Regions from separate parts of the Bacillus sp. 01N45 genome, predicted to be linked through region 2. Evidence: predicted binding sites of a transcription regulator. Region 2 holds the regulator's gene; each other region holds the start of a gene.
What was found. The regulator NrdR, encoded in region 2, represses ribonucleotide reductase genes. The targets are predictions, from matches to a motif close to AACACNATATATNGTGTT.

Region 1: a site for NrdR is predicted at 1,991-2,008, ahead of AC1DMU_RS12370 (anaerobic ribonucleoside triphosphate reductase). Genes of this name have one in related genera too.
Region 3: a site for NrdR is predicted at 1,845-1,862, ahead of nrdI (class Ib ribonucleoside-diphosphate reductase assembly flavoprotein NrdI). Genes of this name have one in related genera too.

Annotation. Positions count from the first base shown of each region.
Region 1 covers NZ_JBFTQW010000004.1:376,551-379,801, reverse strand. The annotation lists gene AC1DMU_RS12390 (glycoside hydrolase family 18 protein) at 1-274, opposite strand, end outside; gene AC1DMU_RS12385 (acyl-CoA thioesterase) at 384-803, shown strand; gene AC1DMU_RS12380 (HesB/YadR/YfhF family protein) at 830-1,120, opposite strand; gene plsY (glycerol-3-phosphate 1-O-acyltransferase PlsY) at 1,229-1,825, opposite strand; gene AC1DMU_RS12370 (anaerobic ribonucleoside triphosphate reductase) at 2,051-3,251, shown strand, end outside.
Region 2 covers NZ_JBFTQW010000012.1:32,679-35,929, reverse strand. The annotation lists gene AC1DMU_RS23240 (glyceraldehyde-3-phosphate dehydrogenase) at 1-21, shown strand, start outside; gene speD (adenosylmethionine decarboxylase) at 409-792, shown strand; gene nrdR (transcriptional regulator NrdR) at 1,078-1,539, shown strand; gene AC1DMU_RS23225 (replication initiation and membrane attachment family protein) at 1,691-3,097, shown strand; gene dnaI (primosomal protein DnaI) at 3,131-3,251, shown strand, end outside.
Region 3 covers NZ_JBFTQW010000003.1:283,157-286,407, forward strand. The annotation lists partial or broken gene AC1DMU_RS09250 (ribonucleotide reductase N-terminal alpha domain-containing protein) at 322-1,449, opposite strand; gene nrdI (class Ib ribonucleoside-diphosphate reductase assembly flavoprotein NrdI) at 1,436-1,795, opposite strand; gene AC1DMU_RS09260 (hypothetical protein) at 2,272-2,589, opposite strand; gene AC1DMU_RS09265 (hypothetical protein) at 2,615-2,809, opposite strand; gene AC1DMU_RS09270 (GNAT family N-acetyltransferase) at 3,055-3,251, shown strand, end outside.

The DNA.
Region 1 (3,251 bases), on a different contig from region 2:
GTCCAACATGGAGAATGGATTTTAAAGATAAGTTATTAACCTTAGCTAAACTAGCGAGAGGTACGTTATATGTTTGAGAGATTCGATATAGGCTATCGCCAGGCTGTACATAATAATTATTCCCTTTCGTATTAACGATCAGTGCCTGACCTACAACGAGTGTTTCAGCTGGATTTAGTCCATTGTCCTTTACTATTTCGTCAGGTGTTGATCCGTACTTTGATGCCAAGCTATATACGCTATCACCGCTACGAACAGTTACAATTTGAATCATAAGCTTGCTCCTTTCAGTAAAAGATTCACTGTTTTTATTTTATTTTTGATGTCACTGTATTATGATTAAATGTATGCAAGGTAGCAGAAGTGAAAGAAGGCGAATACATATGTTTGTAGCAGAACATGAAGTTGAAATCCGTTATGCGGAAACAGATCAAATGGGTGTTGTTTACCATTCAAACTATTTGGTGTGGCTTGAACTAGGTCGCACGAAACTTATACAAGATTTAGGATTTTCATATGTTGAAATGGAGAAAGAGGGAATTATTTCTCCTGTGTTAGATTTGCAAATTTCATATCGTAAAGCGATGCGTTACGGAGAAAAAGCAATTGTGAAAACGTGGATTGATACTGTTAGTCCGCTTCGCGTTGTATATGGTTATGAAATATATAACGGTGAAGGTGAACTTTGTATTACTGCAAGTACGACGAATATTTGCGCGAAAAAAGAAGGGTTCAGGCCTGTATCATTTAAAAAGTTATATCCAGAGTGGTATGCGAAATATGAGGAAATTAAGAAAAAATAAAAAAGCGTGGCAGAAGCCACGCTTTTTTATTTTTCATAATTAAATTGCGGGAAATCGTCACCGTCGTTAAATGTAACAGCTAAATTATGTCCATCGAAGAACCACTCATCATCGCCTTCAATAAAGAAGTTAATACCTTCTTCTTGAGTTTGAACAGCAGGATGTGCAGGATCATCTTTACGAATACCTAAAGAAAGTCCTTTTTGCACAGTACTGCAACCGCCGTATTGTACGAAAAGGCGTAGTTTTTCACCCGATTGTAAGTTTAATTCGTTTTTATACCATTGTGCTGCTTCTTTTGTTACGGAAAGATTCATGTATAGTTCCTCCAAATTATGTTGCTTTTTCTTTAGTATAAAAAATAACGCAAAAAGACGCTATTAATATGCTTCACGTTTTCTTTTTGCGTTATGTGGGTTACGATCTTATTTTTGCTTTTTTGAAAAGTTTGCTTTCGGTTCAGTTTTATTTATAATTCGTCCGATATTTGCACGGTGTTTATAAATAACCATACCTGCTAATAAACACATCGCAATAATGAAGATTTTATCCCCGCTAACAATGGATGCAATAACAGCAACGACGGCTGTTACCATAGAAGAAAGTGATACGTATCTTGTTGTAAATAAAAGGCTGAAAAAGACAACAGCTAATATTGCAAAAACAACTGGAGAGTAGCATAATAGCACGCCAGCAGAAGTTGCAACAGCTTTACCACCACGGAATTTCGCGAAAATCGGATACACATGTCCAAGAACAGCTGCTAATCCGAACCATAGTGGGTGAACATCTAAACCGAAAATAATCGGTAGACTTGTTGCTAATGTACCTTTTAAAATGTCAGCAATTGTAACGATAAAACCTGCTTTTTTCCCTAGTGTGCGGAATGTATTTGTTCCGCCTAGATTACCGCTTCCGTGCTCACGAATATCGATTCCGTAGCCGATTTTTCCAACGACTAGTGCGAATGGAATCGAGCCAAGTAAGTAGGCAACGATAAATAAAAGATATGTAATAACCATAAGTTCAGTCTCCTTTATTCAAATGTGTTGATAAAGGGTAAAAAGAGTTTTTCCCGTATATTGTACCATACATTTGTAAAGAGCACATTTCTTTTTTGTAAATGAAAAATTCATTATTTCGTGAAAAAAATTTCACAGGAATGTTACATTTCTCACAGAAACACCAAGACTATATGTAGTAACATTTTAATCAAAAGACAACAACATATTGGTGGAGGGTTATAAATGTTACAACGAAATGTACGTGGAGAAGAATTAATGAGAGTGTTTGAGACGATTGTCCACGGTAGTGAGCAAGATTTAATGCAAGAAAATGCAAATGTAGATGGTCGCTCTCCAATGGGAGTAATGGGAACGTTCGCATCAGAGAGTGCGAAATATTATGCAGTTGAAAATTTATTGTCAGATCAAGTGAAAAAAGCGATAAATCAAAATATATTATATCCACATGACTTAGATTTTTATGCGACAGGAACGACGACTTGTTCGCAAATTCCGTTAGCGCAAATGCTTGCGGACGGTTTTCATACCGGACATGGGCATATGAGACAACCGCAGGATATTAAAAGTGCATTGGCTCTTTCGTCTATTATTTTTCAGGCGAATCAAAATATGCAGCACGGTGGTCAATCATTTGCACTCTTTGATATTGATTTAGCTCCATATGTGAGAAAAACAGTAGCGAGACATAAGAAACGATTACAGTCATATCCGCTTACGAAAGAACAAATAGAAGAATTTGCATGGAAAGAAACAGAAAATGATACGTATCAGGCGTGTGAAGCTTTCGTTCATAATTCAAATAGTATGCACAGTAGGGGCGGGGGACAAGTACCGTTTATTTCTATTAATTATGGAACAGACACATCAAAAGAGGGACGGTTATTAGTTAGACAACTTTTAAAAGCGACACAAGCTGGTCTTGGTAAAGGAGAAACACCAATTTTTCCGATTCAAATTTTTAAAATGAAAAAAGGTGTGAACTTTGAAGAATGTGATCCGAACTATGATTTATTTGAATTAGCGTTAGAGACAACGGCTGAACGATTATTCCCTAACTTTTCATTTTTAGATGCGCCATTTAATGCAGTGCATTATGACGGACGACCGGAAAGTGAAGTATGTTATATGGGATGTCGTACCCGTGTCATGTCTAACATACATGGAGAAGAAACAGCGATTGGAAGAGGCAATTTATCATTTACGTCTATCAACTTAGTGAAATTAGCGTTAATTAGTGGTTCAAAAGAAGCATTTTTTGAAGCGTTAAATTATTACTTAGATTTAGGGATTAAGCAATTATTAGAGAGATTTGAGTATCAATGTACGAAGCGAGCAAGAGATTTTCGATTTTTATATTCACAAGGTGTATGGCGCGGTGGAGAGAAGTTACAGCCTGAAGATTCTGTAGCATCCATTTTAAAGC
Region 2 (3,251 bases):
AAAAATGTGCAACATATTTAAGTGAATAAGGGAGAGGGCAAGTGAATATTTGCCCTCTTTTTTTATTTTTTTCTGAAAAGGAAAAAAATTATAGGAGTATATTTTTGAAAGTGGACATACCACGAAACGTTGTGATTACTGTATTTGTGAATCATTTATTTTTTTTAGGGAAAAGTAAAGAGGAAAATATGACAGAAAATCGAAAAAACTGTTGTTGCAAAATGAAAATAAACAAAGTATACTAACACTCGTAAACTTAAGAGCTGAGGTACGTAGTCACTACTTAAAGGGTTAGGACCTCTCTGGACTAACTTTCCCCCGTGGTAGTGGAGCAAGCCAAATTGCAAATTAGTTTTCAATTCGAACAGTTAGAATAAATTTACAAGGGGGAACTGTAGAATGGATACTATGGATACGATGGGTCGTCACGTAATCGCTGAACTTTGGGATTGCGATTTCGACAAGCTTAATGACATGCCGTATATTGAACAATTATTTGTGGATGCAGCACTGAGAGCTGGTGCTGAAGTGCGTGAGGTTGCTTTCCATAAATTTGCACCACAAGGTGTAAGTGGAGTAGTAATTATCTCGGAATCACATTTAACAATTCATAGCTTTCCGGAGCACGGTTACGCAAGTATTGATGTTTATACTTGTGGGGATCGTATTGATCCAAATGTTGCTGCAGAATATATTGCAGAAGGTTTAAACGCGAAAACGCGTGAGAGCATCGAGCTTCCTCGAGGCACTGGTAGCTTCGAAATTAAGCAGAGAGAAACAAAAGCTCTTTAAAAAAGAACATAATTGATTTAAAATGTAAAGAGGTGTATAATGCACCTCTTTTTTAGTTTATAAAAAAGGAAAAATATAACGTACTCGTTAGTGAGATAAATTGAGCTCTTACGAATAAGTTAGCACCCCATCTACCATCTTATTTTTGAAAACGAGATGATAAAATAATGTGCTTAAACTTAAAGTGGTAAGAGAGTTAGAATGAGTTATATAATATTGTATATATATTGTCAGATGAAGTAAGTAGAGAAAAAATAAAGAGTATAGTGTAAAGGAGTGAATATATTGCGTTGTCCATCCTGTTCGCATAATGGTACAAGAGTGTTAGATTCGCGTCCGGTAGACGAGGGGCGCTCTATTCGAAGAAGGAGAGAGTGTGAAAGTTGTTTAAGTCGCTTTACGACATTTGAAAGAGTAGAAGAGTCACCTCTTATCGTTGTAAAAAAAGAAGGCACACGAGAAGAATTTAATAAAGAAAAGATTTTGCGCGGCTTAATTAAAGCGTGTGAAAAAAGACCAGTATCTTTAAGACAATTAGAAGAAGTAACTCAAAGTGTGGAACGTGAACTTCGTAATTTAGGTATATCAGAAGTGAAAAGTGATATGATTGGTGAAATTGTTATGGAAGAACTGCGTGATATTGATGATGTTGCTTACGTGCGTTTTGCTTCTGTATATCGCCAATTTAAAGATTTAAATGTATTTATTGAAGAATTAAAAGATATACTGCAAAAAGAAAGAGAGTAGAAGTTGTATTTTATTCTCTTTACATACCGTAGTAATGAGATAAGAGAGCTAGAAGCGAAAGCTAATAGCTCTTTTTCGCTAAGCAATTATATAATGAAGATAGAACGAATGAAGTAGAGGATAGATTGGATGAGAGAAAGGAAAAGCAAGAATGGAAAAACAGTCATGGATGGAGCTATTGCCAATTGATCGTTATAAAGTAAGTGCGAAAGGGTTATTGCATAATTACGACCGAAAAGTGTTAACGATGTTGTATCAGCCGTTAATAGGTAGTAGAGCTTTTAGTTTGTACATGACGCTATGGGGAGAGTTAGAGCAAGATCGTGTGTTTGGAAAAGAGAATACACATCATTCCCTTATGGTGACCATGCAGATGCAGCTTCCCGAAATATATGAGGAACGAGTAAAGTTAGAAGCAATTGGGCTTTTGAAGGTATATATTAAGAAAGAAAAAGATATTCGAATGTTTATATATGAATTGCAACCACCTTTATCTCCGAAGCAGTTTTTTGATGATATTGTGTTAAGCATCTTTTTATACAATCGATTGAGTCGGACAAAATATAATCAAGTAAAGCAATATTTCTTAGAAGAAGAATTTGATTTTGCTTCTTATGAAAATGTTACGCGTTCTTTCAATGATGTGTTTGGTTCGTTTAATCCAGGACAGCTTGAGCATGCGCAAGAAGATCTTCGTATTCCAAAAACGACAGCTATGCCAAGTAACGAGAAGGGAGACGCTCCAAAAGTTTGGAATGATTTCTTTGATTTCTCCTTATTTGTAGATGGCTTGTCCGCTCTTGTCCCTAAAAAGGCGATTACAGATCAAGTGCGAGAATGTGTCATTACACTTGCTTACGTGTACGATGTAGATGTGTTATCGATGCAAAATATCGTTCTTGGTACGGTGACAGAGATGCAGACAATTGATACCGAAAGGCTTAGAAAAGGAGCACGTGATTGGTATCAGTTCGAAAACGGTCAAGCGTTACCTGTATTAAGTGAAAGAGTACAACCTCACGCTGCACGTATGATGGAAGGAAAAGAGCCTTCTACACAAGAAGAGATGTTAATAAAACAGTTAGAGGAAATCTCACCAAAACAACTATTAAAAGAAATCTCTGGTGGTGCAGAGGCGACAAAGGCTGACTTGCAGATCGTTGAAGATGTAATGATCAATCAAAAATTAACGCCAGGTGTTGTGAATGTACTTATTTATTACGTTATGCTACGCTCAGATATGAAGCTTGCGAAAACGTATGTGGAGAAAATTGCTGGGCATTGGGCACGTAAAAAGGTCGGTACAGTAGCTGAAGCAATGGCGTTAGCGAAAGAAGAAAACCGTCAATATCAAGAATGGGCTGAGACGAAGAAAAAAGGCCGTACGTCGAAGAAAACGATAAGAAAAGAAATGGTACCAGATTGGCTGAAAGAAGAGCCGAAAGAACAAGAGAAAGAAACAGTGAAGAAAGATGTAAGTAAGAAAAAAGATGCAAGTACGTTAGATGATGAACGAAAACGACTAGAAGAAGTGTTAAAAAAATATAAGCGTGATTAATAGAAGAGAATGAACGCTCTTTGAGGTGAGAAAATGGAGCATATTCAAAATTCATTTGCAAAGTTAATGGAAAATAAAAATTTTAAAAATAGATATGAAGTATTAAAGGCGGAAGTAATGGCGCATCCGCGTGTGAAAGAATTTATAGACGAAC
Region 3 (3,251 bases), on a different contig from region 2:
ATGTCACCATACAGGACAGACTATATCATCACCTACAGCATTACCTGATTAGGTGCTCCGCTTTTCGAACGCCAATCGCTTGCGCTCTACTCCCATAAGGGATAGTCGTTAGGCTTTTACTTATCTTACATACTTCAGAAAGTCTCTTATTACTTTATGTTGTCCCATAACTCTGCTATACAAAATAATAAGATACATTCTGAACTTTTATATTTTCATTCTAAGATAAGATTTAGCACGGTAGGTTACCTCAAATTTGAGGCTTTCCCCGTTTAACGGAGTTTTCGACTAGCATTTCTACTAGAAGGTGCTACATATTTAACACAAGTTCGACATCTTCACAGTTCCAATATCCTTCAGTGGATGTTGGTTATTTGCATTTGATTTAAACATTAAGTATGGGTAACCAGACTCAAGCTGAATCATAGCAATTTTAATAAGCATATCACGTGCACTAATATCTAGCGGCTTCTTCTTCACTTTCGGATTGCTCATTAATTCATCGTACATTTCATCAATGTCTATATCATCTAAATGCTTTCCGTATTCTTTATACACCGTATAAGGCGCGAAAACATGGAAAGGTTCGTTTTTCTCAGCAAGCTCAAAGAACTTACTTGGAACGATAATTCCGATTGATAGAGACTGAATACGGCTCTTCTCATCGGCATTTATTTTTTTGGTATCAAGGAATTCAATAATATCCCAATGGAAAATGTTTAAGTATACTGCGCCGGCACCTTTTCGTTGCCCAAGTTGATTTGCATATGAAAACGAATCTTCAAGTAATTTCATAACAGGTACTACACCACTTGCAGCGTTATCGATACCTTTAATTTGCTCACCGCGTGCACGTAGCTTAGACAAGTTTAAAGCTACTCCACCGCCGATTTTTGATAATTGCATTGCAGTATTAATGTTAAAGCCGATTGAATTTAAGCTATCATCCATCTCTAACAAGAAACAAGACACCATTTCTCCTCTTCTGCTTCGTCCCGCATTTAAAAAGGTTGGTGTCGCTGGTTGGTAGTTTTGTTTTACAATCATGCTTGCGAAGTGTTTTGCCTTCGCAACATCACCGCGTCCTAAGTATAATGAAACAATTGCTACACGATCTTCATAGCTTTCTAAGTATTGTTTTTGATCATTTGTTTTTAACGCATAATCTTTGTAGAACTTAGATGCTGCCATATAAGATTGGAACTCGAAGTTTTCACCATAAGCGATGTTATATACCTCTTCTACTTCCTCCAAGCTATACTCGTCCAGAACGTTGTAATAGTAATCATATTCTTTCATATACTCCATTCGCTCTGCCACGCTATTAAAATGAACGGTATTTTCTCTAGCTTCTTCCATAAAGACTTCTAATGCCTCTTTATCTTTATGAAGCTGATAAAAACCGTCCTGCATTTGCGTGATTTCATTATTCAGTTCAATGTGTCGCAATCTCCCGCACCCTTTCCTTAAAATATTCTACATCATTATTTGTTCCTGATAACTCAAATTTTGATACAATAGGCACTTCATATTTAGCAGAAATTTTGTCAGCACTTGCACCGAACATGTCTCCCCAGTTACGATTGCCGCTTGCAGATACGCCTTTTAATTTTTCATTATTGCGCTCTAAAAATTCTAAAACACGTTCTGGTACATTGCCAAAACCTGTTGTATACGTAATTAAAACAAAGTCTTCATCTATTACTAGATCTTCACCAATTTGAACGGCCGGCATATTTAATTTGTGAATGAAACGCTTCACGTTTCCTGTCATAGAATCATATGCAACTATCATTTCCGACCCTCCCTCTCCAATCTATACTCTCTGTATGTTGTTTCTTGATTTCTCTATATATTGTATTACGTTTCAAAATAAGACACAAGATATATGTATAAATTCTTTCTTTTTTTAAATTTTACTTTTCGACAAGACAGTCGATTTTTTTCAATACAATGACTATGAAACAACATTCTAAAACTCATGTCAATAAAGTGCTTTTCAAAAAAGTTGTCAACGAATTTAACCTTATTTTAAAAAAAGTTACCAATATATTTTGTCATAAAACGGCAAATGCTGGAGGAATATATTTCTCCAGCATCACGCAAAAAAGAACAGACATGAAACGATAATCTGTTCTAAAAAACGATTACATTTATCAGTTTTACTTTATTAAATATTATACATATACTTTCGGTTCGCGTTACATACTAAAAGATAACTATTATAGAAAAAGATTATTATTATGGAAATTCAACTTATTTATGAAAAGATTATTCTGAGTGCTCAATGCGCAAAATATCTTTTACAAATATATGATGTGGATTTTCATCTTTATCAATCATTGTACATACAGGAGCTTCTTCATCAAAGTACACAATCATTCCTTCTACGTACTGATATGTATGTTGAACTTGTACGGTTACTTTAATTTCTATAGCCTCTTCATATGCTCTTTTTATTTTCTGAAGCATTTTTGCCGAACACTTTCGTTTCTCTGGATACATGACCATCCCCATAAACCTATTGCCAGCTCTATCTTTCCACATATAATCCCAATGCGGTAATATGCCTTGTTTAAAATCGCCCATAATTCCCCTCCCTATATTCTTCTAGTTACGAACGTGGCGTTTCTGAATATGTATAAATTACTTGTCCGCCGCGCTGTGCGTTCCCAATAATATGTTTAAAATCTTCTCGACTTACTACAACTTCTCTGAACGTATAAAATACATCTTTCGTAACAACATACTCCTTTATTTCACCATTTTTCAGCTGATCCAAAATTGCATTTGCTAATTCTTTATCCATGTATTTCACCTCTATGCAATATTTTATTTTATCGTATATTCTATAGGTCAACAACTGTAAAATTATCCAGGTGCTATACCTTCATTTCATTTTCATTATTTTTCAAAAAAGATCTCTTTAGTATATGTCCACTAAATATCATATACTAACATAGCTACTTCTCTATATCAATCATTTCAGTATTCAATTATGCAAAGTTCCATACCACTATGCTACAATATATAAATAGAATTAGGAGGGATACTATGATTCGGAAAGCAAAAAAGACAGATGCGAAGGCAATTGCACCTTTATTATATAACGCTCTGCACGAAATTGCTGAAAAAATCACAGGCAGCACAGTTGAGACAGAAGTATTACTAGGACTTGAAACATGGTTCTCAAAAGAGAGAAATCGACTGAGCTATGAAAACTGTTTTGTATATGTACAAGACGGGGTTGC